4 regions of the Kitasatospora sp. NPDC017646 genome follow, and region 1 is predicted to be linked to each of the others. Evidence: riboswitches for the same ligand, from Rfam matches in the RefSeq annotation. Region 1 holds a riboswitch; each other region holds the start of a gene.

Evidence for each region. A riboswitch is a leader RNA that binds a small molecule or an ion and turns the genes downstream of it on or off. The one in region 1 is predicted to bind thiamine pyrophosphate.
Region 2: another riboswitch for thiamine pyrophosphate. It lies ahead of ACH4J0_RS02985 (hypothetical protein); the one in region 1 lies ahead of ACH4J0_RS08835 (purine-cytosine permease family protein).
Region 3: another riboswitch for thiamine pyrophosphate. It lies ahead of thiC (phosphomethylpyrimidine synthase ThiC); the one in region 1 lies ahead of ACH4J0_RS08835 (purine-cytosine permease family protein).
Region 4: another riboswitch for thiamine pyrophosphate. It lies ahead of thiO (glycine oxidase ThiO); the one in region 1 lies ahead of ACH4J0_RS08835 (purine-cytosine permease family protein).

Annotation. Positions count from the first base shown of each region.
Region 1 covers NZ_JBIRJC010000004.1:130,112-133,189, forward strand. Annotated here, with positions in the region: gene ACH4J0_RS08830 (S1C family serine protease) at 1-1,503, opposite strand, end outside; TPP riboswitch at 1,712-1,860, shown strand; gene ACH4J0_RS08835 (purine-cytosine permease family protein) at 1,853-3,078, shown strand, end outside.
Region 2 covers NZ_JBIRJC010000001.1:609,429-612,506, forward strand. Annotated here, with positions in the region: partial or broken gene ACH4J0_RS02960 (SPFH domain-containing protein) at 228-416, shown strand; gene ACH4J0_RS02965 (hypothetical protein) at 484-609, shown strand; gene ACH4J0_RS02970 (hypothetical protein) at 646-879, shown strand; gene ACH4J0_RS02975 (hypothetical protein) at 972-1,118, opposite strand; partial or broken gene ACH4J0_RS02980 (hypothetical protein) at 1,205-1,483, shown strand; gene ACH4J0_RS02985 (hypothetical protein) at 1,549-2,028, opposite strand; TPP riboswitch at 2,108-2,278, opposite strand; gene ACH4J0_RS02990 (HPF/RaiA family ribosome-associated protein) at 2,407-2,748, opposite strand; gene ACH4J0_RS02995 (PspA/IM30 family protein) at 2,804-3,078, opposite strand, start outside.
Region 3 covers NZ_JBIRJC010000004.1:346,476-349,553, reverse strand. Annotated here, with positions in the region: gene thiC (phosphomethylpyrimidine synthase ThiC) at 1-1,634, opposite strand, end outside; TPP riboswitch at 1,629-1,764, opposite strand; gene ACH4J0_RS09795 (DUF5326 family protein) at 1,930-2,130, opposite strand; gene ACH4J0_RS09790 (hypothetical protein) at 2,396-3,078, shown strand, end outside.
Region 4 covers NZ_JBIRJC010000002.1:464,488-467,565, forward strand. Annotated here, with positions in the region: gene ACH4J0_RS05180 (thiazole synthase) at 1-705, opposite strand, end outside; gene thiS (sulfur carrier protein ThiS) at 709-948, opposite strand; gene thiO (glycine oxidase ThiO) at 945-2,129, opposite strand; TPP riboswitch at 2,124-2,236, opposite strand; gene ACH4J0_RS05195 (NAD(P)/FAD-dependent oxidoreductase) at 2,339-3,078, shown strand, end outside.

The DNA.
Region 1 (3,078 bases):
CGCCGAGTTGATGCCGATCACCGCGCCGCTGGAGTCGAGCAGCGGGCCGCCGGAGTTGCCGGGGTTGATCGAGGCGTCGGTCTGCAGGGCGTTCATGTACGAGGCCTGCGAGCCGGTCTCGTCGCCGGAGGCGACCGGGCGGTCCTTGGCGCTGACGATGCCACTGGTGACGGTGGACTCCAGGCCGTACGGCGCGCCGATCGCGATCGTGGCGTCGCCGACGTTGACCTTGTCGGAGTCGGCCAGGGCCAGCGGCGCCAGCTTGGCCTTCGGCGGGTTGTCGATCTTGACCACGGCGACGTCGTAGCCCTCGGCGTGGCCCAGCACCGAGGCGCTGTAGGACGTGCCGTCGGCGAACTTGACGGTCAGTTTGCCGCCGTTGAGCGTCGGCGCGACCACGTGGTTGTTGGTGAGGATGTGGCCCTCGGTGTCGAAGACGAAGCCGGTGCCGGTGCCCGACTCCTGGGAGCCCTGCGCCTTGATGGTGACGACGCTGGGCAGCGCCTTCTGCGCGATGCTGGCGATGGAGCCGGGCGCGGGCTCGTTCTTCTGGGTGTTGCTGGCCTGGACGGTGGTGCTGCGGTGGTCGTCGACCGAGCTGCTGCTGTTGGCGTGGTCGGTGGCGACCACGCCGATCGCGCCGCCCGCGACACCGGCGACCAGTGCGACGGCCGCGAGCAGGGCCACCAGGCCGCCGCGCTTCTTGCGCGGGCCGCCGGAGCCGGTCGGGCCGCCGGGGTAGTCGGCCGGGTAGCCGAGCGGGCCGTTCGGGCCGCCGGGGTAGCCCGCGCCGCCGGCGGCGGCGTCGTGGCCGCCCCAGCCGCCGAGCGGCTGGCCGGCACCGAAGGGGTGGTGGCCGTGCGCGGCGGGCCCGCCGGCGGCCGGAGCACCGTACGGCTCCTGGGCGTTGGCGACGGGCACGCCGTGGGTCGGGGTCGCGTACGGGTTGGCACCCGGCGGCACGGCGGGCGCGGCCGGAGCGGCGGCCTGCGCGGCCACGGCCGGGGCGGGCGCGGCCGGGGCGGGCGACGCGGACGGCAGGACCGGGGGCGGGGCGTCGATGTAGCCGGTGACCGGGTCGACGGCCGGCTCCTGGACGTCGGGCGCGGCCGGGGCCTCCGGCGCGGGGACCTTGGTGAAGGCGACGGTGGGCTTGTGCCCGCCCCCGGCCGGAGCGGCCTCGGCGACCGGCGCGGCGTCGGCCGCGGTCGGTACGGCCACCGGCTCGGCCGTCGGCTCTGGGACCCGGCTGAAGGCCATGGTCGGCTTGTGCCCGCTGTCCGCCGCCGGAGCACCGTCGACCGGAGCCGCGTCCGCCGCCGACGGCTCGGCCGCCGGGTCGGCACCCGGCTCGGCCACGGGCTCGGGCACCCGGTTGAAGGCCATGGTCGGCTTGTGCCCGCCCTGAGCGGTGCCGTCGGAAGCGGCGCCCGCCGCCTCATCGGCCCCCGCGGGCTGCTCCCCCTGCGGCCCGGTGGGCCCAACCTCGCGCTCGGTGCTCACGGACGACCTCCATAGCTGACAGATCCAAGGACCATAGTTTTTCGCACCGACGATTCGATTGCCGTAAGGACCCCTCTGAAGAACTCATAAGAATCCTTAGCCGTCACCGACGGCCGGGGGCTCCCCACCCCCGCCCGGCGTCCCGCGATGCGGACCGCGCACCCGTGGCCTTTGGCGTTCGTACCCGTGCCGGTTAGCCTGTCGCTCCAAACTGACACGCGGGAGCTTGGACCCACCAGGCTGAGAGTGCGCATGTCGACGGTACGCCAGGCGAACGGCAGGCTGACCGTCGAGGGGGCGCTGACCGCCGGAACCTGTCCGGGTAATGCCGGCGTAGGGAGTATCGGCCATGCCGCCTGCTTCGCCATCCTCTTCTTCGGGCGCCTCCGCGTCCAAGGAATTCCCCGACCTCCCCGCCGGCTCGGCCACGGCCACGGCGCTGCTCGACCAGCGGGTCGAGGCGCCGCTGGTCCTGGACACCGAACCGCCGCGCACCCTGCGCTTCCGGGACCACTTCGCGCTCTGGATGAACCTCGGCGTCAGCCTGATCGGCTTCTCGACCGCGGCCACCGTGCTCGGTGAGAAGGGCAGCGAACTGTCGCTGGCCGCCGCGGTGACCGCGATCGTGACCGGTACGGCGGTCGGCACCGCGATGCTCGGCGTGGCCGCGCTGATCGGCGCCCGGACCGGCGCCCCTGCGATGGCCAACCTGCGCGGGCTGTTCGGCACCCGGCTGTCCTACCTGCCGACCGTGCTGAACATCGTCCAGTGCATCGGCTGGGGCGTGTTCGAGCTGCTGACCATCGCGGCCGGCGCGCAGACCGTCGCCCACACCACCGGCTACCGCTGGCTGTTCGTGCTGCTCGCGGGCGCGCTGACCACCGCGCTGACGATCTGGCCGCTGGGCTCGATCACGGTGCTGCGCCGCTTCGTGGCCGGGGCGGTCGCGGTCGCGATGGTGTACTTCACCGTCCAGCTGGGCCGGCAGGGCGTGCCCGACCCGGGCGCGGGCAACTGGCACGGCTTCCTGGGAGCCACCGACGCGATGATCGCGGTGTCGATCTCCTTCGTCCCGATGGCCGCCGACTACACCCGGCACTCGCGCACCCCCCGCTCCTCCTTCTGGGGCAGCTTCTCCGGCTACACCGTCGCCCAGGTCTGGTGTTACGTCCTCGGCCTGATGGCGCTGCTGCAGTCCGACGGCGACCCGGGCCGGATCTTCGACTCCTTCCTCGGCGTCTGGGCCGGCTGGCTGTTCCTGCTGGTGCTGGTGCTGCGCGAGACCGACCAGTCCTTCGCCAACGTGTACTCGACCGCGATGTCGCTGCAGAACCTGCTGCCGCGGGTCGACCGCCGGGTGCTGAGCGGCGGGATCGGCGTGCTGACCACCGTGCTGGCACTGCGGATCGACCGGTTCACCGACACGTACAGCAACTTCCTCGGCCTGATCGGCTCGGTGTTCGTGCCGCTGCTGGCGGTGCTGGCGGTGGACTACTTCTTCGGCGCCGGCCGGCACGGCTGGGACCTCTCCGAGCGGGCGCCGTCCCGATGGCTGATGCTGCTGCCGTGGGTGCT
Region 2 (3,078 bases), on a different contig from region 1:
GCCCGGTGGACCAGCACGCCAGCCCTCATCGGGCGGACCTGCGGTCCGCTGCGGACCAGGTCACGGTAGGACCGCAAACCGGTCCCTTGCCTCCCGGTCGCTCCGCTCGTGGCGACGCGTTCCCGGCCCTGGCTGTCGACGCAGGCCCGCAGTCGAAGGGAGCCGAAATGACCGCCGTGACCGCAGTCCTGGTGGTGCTCGTCATCCTGGTCCTGATCGGGCTCGCGATGTCGGTCCGCATCGTCCGCCAGTACGAGAAGGGGGTCGTCTTCCGGTTCGGCCAGATCACCGGAGCACACGACCCGGGACTGCGCCTGATCATCCCGTTCGCCGACGTCATGCACCACATCTCGCTGCGGATCGCCACCATGCCGATCCAGTCCCAGGACATCATCACCCGCGACAACGTCAGCATCGACGTCTCCGCCATCGCCTACTTCCGCGTCGTGGACGCGATCAAGTCGGTCATCGCCATCGAGAAACGTGAGCTCCGCGATCAACCAGATCGCCCAGACGACCCTGCGCAAGGTCGTCGGCCAGCACACCCGCGGCAACGTCCTCTACCACCGCTACGACGGCCATTACGGCCTCATCACACCCGCCGAGTGACCCACCGGTGGGAACCACTCAGCGAGGGAGCCGATCATGACCGACCCCACCACCGACCGCACGTCCGAAGCCTTCCACCCGCCGGGCCGCGACCTCGAAAGCGCCGTCGAACGCGTGGAACTGCTCGAAACCCAGGTCCAGGCCCTCGGCCGGGCCATGCGCGCCCTCCTCCAGGGGCTGGAGGACATTCCCGACCAGGAGCCCGACCCCGAACGCGTCGGCCGCGCCGCCCGCCTGGCCCACGAACTCCTGCTCGCCCAAGGACTCTGACCACCCCCCAGGAGCGGACGGCCATGAAACTCACCTTCCTCGGCCCGCTCTACGCACGACCGGGTCCCTACGCCTGCGCCTACGTCGACACCTCACGCGACCTCGACGAACCCGACCGGGCCATCGACCTGCGCTGTCGGCACCTGGCGACCGAACTCACCACCCAGGGCGCCGACACCGCCACCACCGGCGCCGTCACCCACGTCGTCGGCACCGATCGCGATCTGCCCGGCCGACACGCAGGCCGTCTTCGCCGCCCACGGCCGCCTCGCGCTCGCCGAGGAACTGCCCGGAGCCGCCACCCCGCGACGGCGCCCGGTTCACGATGGTCCCGGACGCCACGCCGCTCGCCCTCCAGCACGCCCCCGACATTCCCTACGCCGCCGTCAGCGTCCACCGCGTCGCCCGACCGGGCGGCGCACTCACCTCCGAGCTGGAGGTCGACCTCCAAGCGGGCCGGTGGTCCACCGCCAGGGTCGCCCCCGGCCACCTGACCCGGCACCGGGTTGCGGCCTCCGAATGGCGACAGGCCGCCGCAGAGGTCGCCGAAGAACTCGCCGGCCTCGCCGACCGCAGCGAGGCCGAGACGATCGTCCTGTCCGGCTGTCCGGCTGTCCGGCGACCACTGGGCCCGCAACACCCTCACCCGGGAACTGCCCGCCCAGGCGCCTACGCAAGCGCATCGTCACCATCGACGGCGACGGCCGGGACACCGATCCCGAACGCGCGCTCATGGAGGACGAACTCGCCTGCCTGTTCCGCGGCCGCCTGTCCGCCCGCGACCAGGCCAACACCCAGCGGTTCCTGGCCCGCCGCGCCCGCCGCAGCGGTCCCGTCGAGGGCCTCGCCGCCACGTTCACCGCCCTGCGCCACGGCCGGGCCGAAGCCGTCCTGATCAACGACCCCTTCGACCTGGAACGACAGCTGTGGATCGGCGTCGCACCCAAACAACTCGGCCTCACCCAACGTGAAATGCAGGCCCTCGGCATCAGCTCCTCCCGGCAGGCACCGGCCGACGCCGCACTCATCCGCGCGATCGTCGGCACCGGCGCGGACCTCATCGTCATCCCCCACGACGAACTGCCCCTCGACGACGGCCTCGGAGCCCTCCTCCGCTACCCGGACGCCCCACGTGAGCCCGGCACACACGCTCCGGGTCCCGTCCACCCGTGCAGCCCGCAGGTCGACTGCCGGGCTGCTACCCGGGCCCTGTTCCCTTCCCCAGGCCGAACCTGCAAGGTGGGCTCCCTACGCCGGCATTGCCCGGATCAGGTGGTGGAGGTCGCCGTCGGGGTCTCGTCGACCCCCTCCGGCCTCTCAGCCCGCCCGTCGAATCCACTCCAGGACAGCACAGTTGACCACCCTGGACCGTTCCGGCCGAACTCCCTCGCTCACCCCGCAGGCCACTTCCCACGCTACGCGCCACCCTCCCGCGCACCAGGGCCGAACGACCCTCTCCCCCGGCTCTCCACGGCAGACCCGACCGAGCTGCCCGCCACGAGCCCTCCGGGCCCCGGGGCGTCCGTGTCAAGGCCCCGGTGCGCCCCGGCGGGGACCCACGAACAGGCCACCCGGCCACCGATCCCAGTGCTCCAGACGGGCGAGCCGGTACTCCAGCCGGTCCTTCAGCAGATCGATCGCCTCGTGCATCGTCTCGGCCACCACCCGCGCCCGCGCCAGGCGTCCGTTCACATCCAGGCTGGCCCGGGCGACCGCCGACCGCCGCACCGCCGGATCGCGCCCCTGCATCAGCCTCACCCGCACGGACAGCACCGGATCCCGCGCATGACGCGCCACGCCCAGCACCATGTCGCGTGCGTACTCGGCCGACTCCGGCGGCATCTCGCCCCGGACCTCCACCTCGATCACGGGCACCACTGCGGACGCCGAACGGCTCACGCCCGCCCACCTCCCGACTCGTGACTCACACCGACGACTCCCCGCCCTCTTCCGCCCGCCCCGTGCCCTCTTCCTCCGGGCCCGGGCCGGCAGGCAGCTTCGCCTTCAGGCGCTTCAACTCCTCCTCCACTTCCTGGTCCGCGCTGATCCGCTCAAGCTCGATCCGGACCTCGTCGGGGCCAGCCGGCGCGGCGGCGTCCTCCAGCGCGCCGGAGGCCATCAGCTCGTCCAACGCCCCGGAGCGGGCCTGCAGCTGCTCCGTCCGGTCCCGGGCGCGCTGCACCGCCGCGCCGACGCTCC
Region 3 (3,078 bases), 220 kb from region 1:
CAGAAGTGGGCCGTCTTGGCGGGTTCGGCGGGGAGGGTCTCGTCGTGGAAGTCACGGGCGGTCTCCGGGTCGAGGGCCAGGTTGAACTGGTCCTCCCAGCGGAACTCGAAGCGGGCGTCGGAGAGGGCGTCGTCCCAGGCCTGGGCGCCGGGGTGGCCCTTGGCGAGGTCGGCGGCGTGGGCGGCGATCTTGTAGGTGATCACGCCGGTCTTGACGTCGTCCCGGTTGGGCAGGCCCAGGTGCTCCTTGGGCGTGACGTAGCAGAGCATCGCGGTGCCCCACCAGGCGATCATCGCGGCGCCGATGCCCGAGGTGATGTGGTCGTAGCCGGGGGCGACGTCGGTGGTGAGGGGGCCGAGGGTGTAGAACGGCGCCTCGTCGCAGATCTCCTTCTGGAGATCCATGTTCTCCTTGATCTTGTTCATCGGGACGTGGCCCGGGCCCTCGATCATCACCTGGACGTCGTGCTCGCGGGCGATCCGGCCGAGCTCGCCGAGGGTCTGGAGCTCGGCGAACTGCGCCTCGTCGTTGGCGTCCGCGATGGAGCCCGGGCGCAGGCCGTCACCCAGCGAGAAGGTGACGTCGTAGGAGGCCAGGATGGAGCAGAGTTCCTCGAAGTTGGTGTAGAGGAAGTTCTCCTGGTGGTGCGCCAGGCACCACGCGGCCATGATGGAGCCGCCGCGCGAGACGATGCCGGTCTTGCGGCGCGCGGTCAGCGGGACGTACCGCAGCAGCACGCCGGCGTGGACGGTCATGTAGTCGACGCCCTGCTCGCACTGCTCGATGACGGTGTCCCGGTAGACCTCCCAGCTCAGCTCCTCGGCCTTGCCGTCGACCTTCTCCAGGGCCTGGTACAGCGGCACGGTGCCGATCGGCACGGGGGAGTTGCGCAGGATCCACTCGCGGGTGGTGTGGATGTTGCGGCCGGTGGAGAGGTCCATGACGGTGTCGGCGCCCCAGCGGGTGGCCCAGGTCATCTTCTCCACCTCCTCCTCGATCGAGGAGGTGACGGCGGAGTTGCCGATGTTGGCGTTGATCTTCACCAGGAAGTTGGTGCCGATGACGGCCGGTTCCACCTCGGGGTGGTTCACGTTGACCGGGATGACGGCCCGGCCGCGGGCCACCTCCGCGCGCACGAACTCGGGCTCCAGGCCTTCGCGCAGCGCCACGAACTCCATCTCCGGCGTCACCACACCGCGCTTGGCGTAAGCGAGTTGAGTGACGGCGGCGCCACCGCGGCCGCGCAGCGGGCGGCGCGGGCGGCCGGGGAAGACGGCGTCCAGGTTGCGCAGGTTGCCGCCGCGCGGCGAGGTGTGCTTGATCCCGTCGTCCTCGGGGCGCGCCTCGCGGCCGTCGTACTCCTCGACGTCCCCGCGCTGGCGGATCCAGGGGTCGCGCAGGGCGGGCAGGCCGCGCCGCACGTCGGGCTCGTAGCCGGGGTCGGTGTACGGGCCGGAGGTGTCGTACAGCGGGACGGTCCGGCCGTTGGTGAGCTGCACCTCGCGGTACGGGACCCGCAGGTCGGGGCGGGATCCGTCGCGGTACGCCTTGCGCCAGGCCGGCGTGGGATAGCCGGTGCGCTCGCTGCTGGGGGCGCTCTGGGCAGACTGCGGCTGTGCTTCGAACGTGGTCATCTGACCTCTACTCCCTACGCCGGCATTACCCGGTCCAGGTTCCTGCGGTCGACGCAGCCGTCGGTCCGTCCGTCGACGTCCCGGTCAGCGCCCTCTCAGCCCGGTGCTCCGAGCTCCCGCGTCGCAGGCGGTGTTGCCTGCACATGACGCCAACACGGTAGCGAGCCGATCGCCGCAGGTCCAGACGGTCCCCGAACGGAGCCGCCACGCGAAGTCGGTGCGAAGGCCGAGGCCCGGCCCCCGCGGACGGGGTGCCGGGCCTCCGGAGGTGCTCCGCGCGGCGGGCGGAGCGGGGTCAGCTCTTGGCGGCCTTCTTCACCAGGATCACCACGGCCGCCGCGATGCCGACGACCACCAGCAGCTTGATCACGATGCTCAGCAGGGCGCCGACCACGCCGAACACGAAGGCGATGATGTTCCAGGCCAGCACCAGGACCAGCACCGGGATGACGATGTTGCGCACCCAGGAGGGCAGCGACTTCCAGAGCTCAGCCATGTCGGTTCCTCTTCTCCCCTCGGGCCGGCTGCCGTCCGGTGCCGCATCCCGCTTGCTTTCGATGCTTCGATCGTACGGGGGCACGAGCGGCGGTACGAGGGCCAACGGCCCGGAGAGAACCCCGAGATCACCCCGATCCCGACCCCCGGGGAGATCCCCGAAAAACCTTCCGCCGGCACTACAACCCAGCCCGGGCCCAGGTGTCCAACAGGTACCGGACTCTCCGGAACAGCCCTGTACGACAGCCTTACCAGGGGGACCAGACATGCGTGTTCGCAGCGCCACCACCCTGACCGTCCTCACCGCCCTCAGCCTGAGCGGCCCGACCCTGACCGCCGCCCCGGCCCTCGCCGCCCCGGCCGCGTCGACGGCCTGGGCCGACGACGTCACCGCCGCCGGCGGCTTCGTCGGAATGAGCCCGACCCGAGTCCTGGACACCCGCGACCCGTACACCGTCCCGAACGGCACTTCCCGCCCGCTCGCCGCCCAGGAGTACTACACGACCCCGCTCGTCGCCTTCAGCTCGCACATGCCGCCCACCACCTACCCGGTGGTGCCCGCCGACGCCACGGCCGTGGTGGTCAACGTGACCGCGACCGATCCGACCGCGAACGGCTACCTCTCGCTCAGCGCCGCCCCGGGGGCGCCCGGCAGCCTCCCGGCCACCTCCAGCCTCGACTTCGCGCCGGGCCGGACGGTCTCCAACCTGGTCACGGTCGCGGTCACCCCTGGCACCGACCCGACCGTCACCGTCTTCAACAGTGCCGGGACCACCGACGTGATCCTCGACGTCGTCGGCTACTACCGCCCGGCCGCCACCGACCGGCACACCGCGCTGACCCCGACCCGCCTCGCCGACAGCCGCACCGACGGCACCGGCCCGCTCGGCTACGGATCGGTCCGGACGATCAAGGTCGCCGAGCCCGAGCTGGGCACGGCCGACGCCCG
Region 4 (3,078 bases), on a different contig from region 1:
CCGGTGGGCGAGCCGGCCCGCCTCGGCGGCGTGCCGCATCGCCTCGGCCATCAGCACCGGGTCCTGAGCCCGGGTCACCGCGGAGGCGAGCATCACCGCGGAGCAACCCAGCTCCATCGCCAGCGCGACGTCGGAGGCGGTGCCGGCGCCGGCGTCCAGGATCACCGGCACGCCCGCACCTTCCACGATCAGCTGGAAGTTGTGCGGGTTGCGGATGCCCAGGCCGGAGCCGATCGGCGAGCCCAGCGGCATGATCGCCGCGCAGCCGACGTCCTCCAGCTTGCGGGCCAGCACCGGGTCGTCGTTGGTGTACGGGAGCACCGTGAAGCCGTCGTCGACCAGCGTCTCGGCGGCGTCCAGCAGTTCGATCGGGTCCGGCAGCAGGGTGCGCTCGTCGGCGATCACCTCCAGCTTCACCCAGTCGGTGCCGAGCGCCTCGCGGGCCAGCCGGGCGGTCAGCACGGCCTCGCCGGCGGTGAAGCAGCCGGCCGTGTTGGGCAGGACGCGGATGCCGTTGCGGGTCAGCACGTCCAGGACGGAGCCCTGGGTGGTGGCGTCGACCCGGCGCATGGCCACGGTGGTCAGCTCGGTGCCGGAGGCGAGCAGGGCGTGCTCCAGGACCTCCAGGCTCGGCGCGCCGCCGGTGCCCATGATCAGCCGGGAGGAGAAGGCAGCCCCGGCGATGGTCAGAAGGTCGTCGGCCATGGTTCAGCCTCCCTGGACGGCGGTGAGGATCTCGATCCGGTCGCCGCTGGCCAGCGCCGTCGCGGGCCACGAACTGCGCGGCACCACGGCCTCGTTGAGGGCGGCGGCGACGCCGGTGTTGGCGGCGCTGACGGTGGCCACCAGCTCGGCGAGGGTGGTGGTGGCGGGCACCCGGCGGGGCTCGCCGTTGACGGTCAGGGCGATGCCGGCCGGGGTGGTCTCGGTCGGGGTGGTCTCGGTCATGCGGAGGCCTTCGTGGTGGGGGCGTCGGGGGAGAACCGGGTGGGCGTGAACGGCCGTGCCAGCTCGGGGACTTCGCCGGTCGCCAGGTGGTCGGCGAGCAGGTCGGCGGTCACCGGGGTGAGCAGCACGCCGTTGCGGTAGTGGCCGGTGGCGGCGACCAGTCCGGGCAGTGCGGTCGGGCCCAGCAACGGGGCGTTGTCCGGCGAACCGGGGCGCAGCCCGGCCGCGGTCTCGCGCAGCGGGAGTTCGGTGATGCCCGGGACCAACTCATGGGCGTCGCGCAGGAGTTCGTACACCCCGCCAGCGGTGACGGTGGTGTCGTAGCCCTGCTCCTCGGTGGTCGCGCCGATGACCAGCTCGCCGTTCTCCCGGGGCACCAGGTACAGGTGTTGGCCGCGCACCACCGCGCGGACGTTGCGGGAGAGGAACGGCCGGTAGGCGTCCGGGACTTGGAGGCGCAGCACCTGTCCCTTCACCGGGCGGACCGCGGGCAGCACCCCCTCGGGCAGGCCCGGCAGCCGGTGGCTGTGCGGCCCGGCGGCCAGGACGACCTGGTCGGCGGCCACGGTCTCGTGGGTGCTCAGCCGGGCTCCGACCGCACGGCCGTTCCCGACCAGCAGCTCGACGGCCTCGGCCCGGTGCAGCAGGACGCCGGCCCGCTCGCAGGCGGCGACCAGGGCGGTGAGCAGTCGGCGGGGATCCACCTGGTGGTCGTCCGCGACGTGCAGGCCGCCGCGCACGCCGGGGGCGAGCATCGGTTCGAGCTTGCGGGCCTCCCGGCCGGTCAGCCAGCTGGAGTCCAGGCCCAGCCGCTGGTGGAAGGCGTGCAGTTCGCGCAGTTCCTCGCGGTCGTCGGAGTCCAGCGCCACGGCGATGGTGCCGCAGCGGCGGTAGCCGGTGTCGAGGCCGCCGCTCGCCTCGGTGAGCTCGGCGGCGAAGGACCCGTACCGCTGGTTGGAGGCCATCCCGAGGTGCAGCAGCGGCTCCTCGCCGTACTGCAGCTCGGTGACCGGGGCGAGCATTCCGGCGGCGACCCCGGCCGCGCCCCCGCCGTGGGCGGGGTCGACCACGACCACGTTCCGCAGCCCGCGCTGTGCGGCGCGCCAGGCGACGGCGAGGCCGATGACGCCCCCGCCGATCACCAGCACGTCCGCGCGGCTGCCTGCTGACAAGCGTGACAAAGCTGCTCTTCTCCCTTCGCCGGTATGACCCGGATCAGGTTCGGACGGTCGCGGGCCGTGCCAGCCCGCCTCTCAGCCCGGTTCGCCGGGCTCCCGCGTGGTGCCCCCACCTTAACGCCGGGGGTCGGTCGGGCCGAAGGGCCGTACGAGGAGTGGACGAGGGCCGGACGGCCGCCGGGGCCCGCCCGGGCACTGAGTACAGTGACGGCGTGGCAGAGCTGAGCGGAACGGATCGGGTGGTCGTCGTCGGAGCCGGGCTGGCCGGGGCGCAGTGCGCCCTGCGGCTGCGGCAGGGCGGCTGGCGGGGGCGGATCGTCCTGGTCGGCGAGGAACCCCGCGCGCCGTACGACCGGCCGCCGCTCTCCAAGGACGTGCTGCTCGGCAAGGCCGACGCCACCACCCTGGACATCGACTACGAGGGGCTCGGCATCGAGCTGCTCACCGGCCGCCGGGCCACCGGCCTCACCCCCGGCGTGCTGCACACCGACGGCGGCGACCTCCCGTACGACTCGCTGGTGATCGCCACCGGCGCCACCCCGCGCGCCCTGCCCGGGGCCGAGCGCGCCCACCTGTTGCACACCCTGGACGACGCCCTGGCGCTGCGCGCGCTGCTGCGCCCCGGCCTGCGGCTGGTGCTGGTCGGCGCGGGCTGGATCGGCGCCGAGGTGTCCACCGCCGCGCGCCAGGGCGGCTGCGAGGTCACCGTGGTGGAGGCCGGTCCGGCGCCGGTGCCGGGCGCGCTGCCGACCGAGGTCGGCTCGGCGATGGCCGCCTGGTACGCCGAGGCCGGGGTCGAGCTGCGCTGCGGGGTCGGCGTGGCCGCCGTCGAGCCCGGGGCGGTGCTGCTGGCGGACGGCTCCCACCTGCCCGCCGACGAAGTGGTGGTCGGCGTCGGCGCCCGGCCCGCGACCGGCTGGCTGGCCGGTTCGGGCGTCGAGCTGGACGCCTC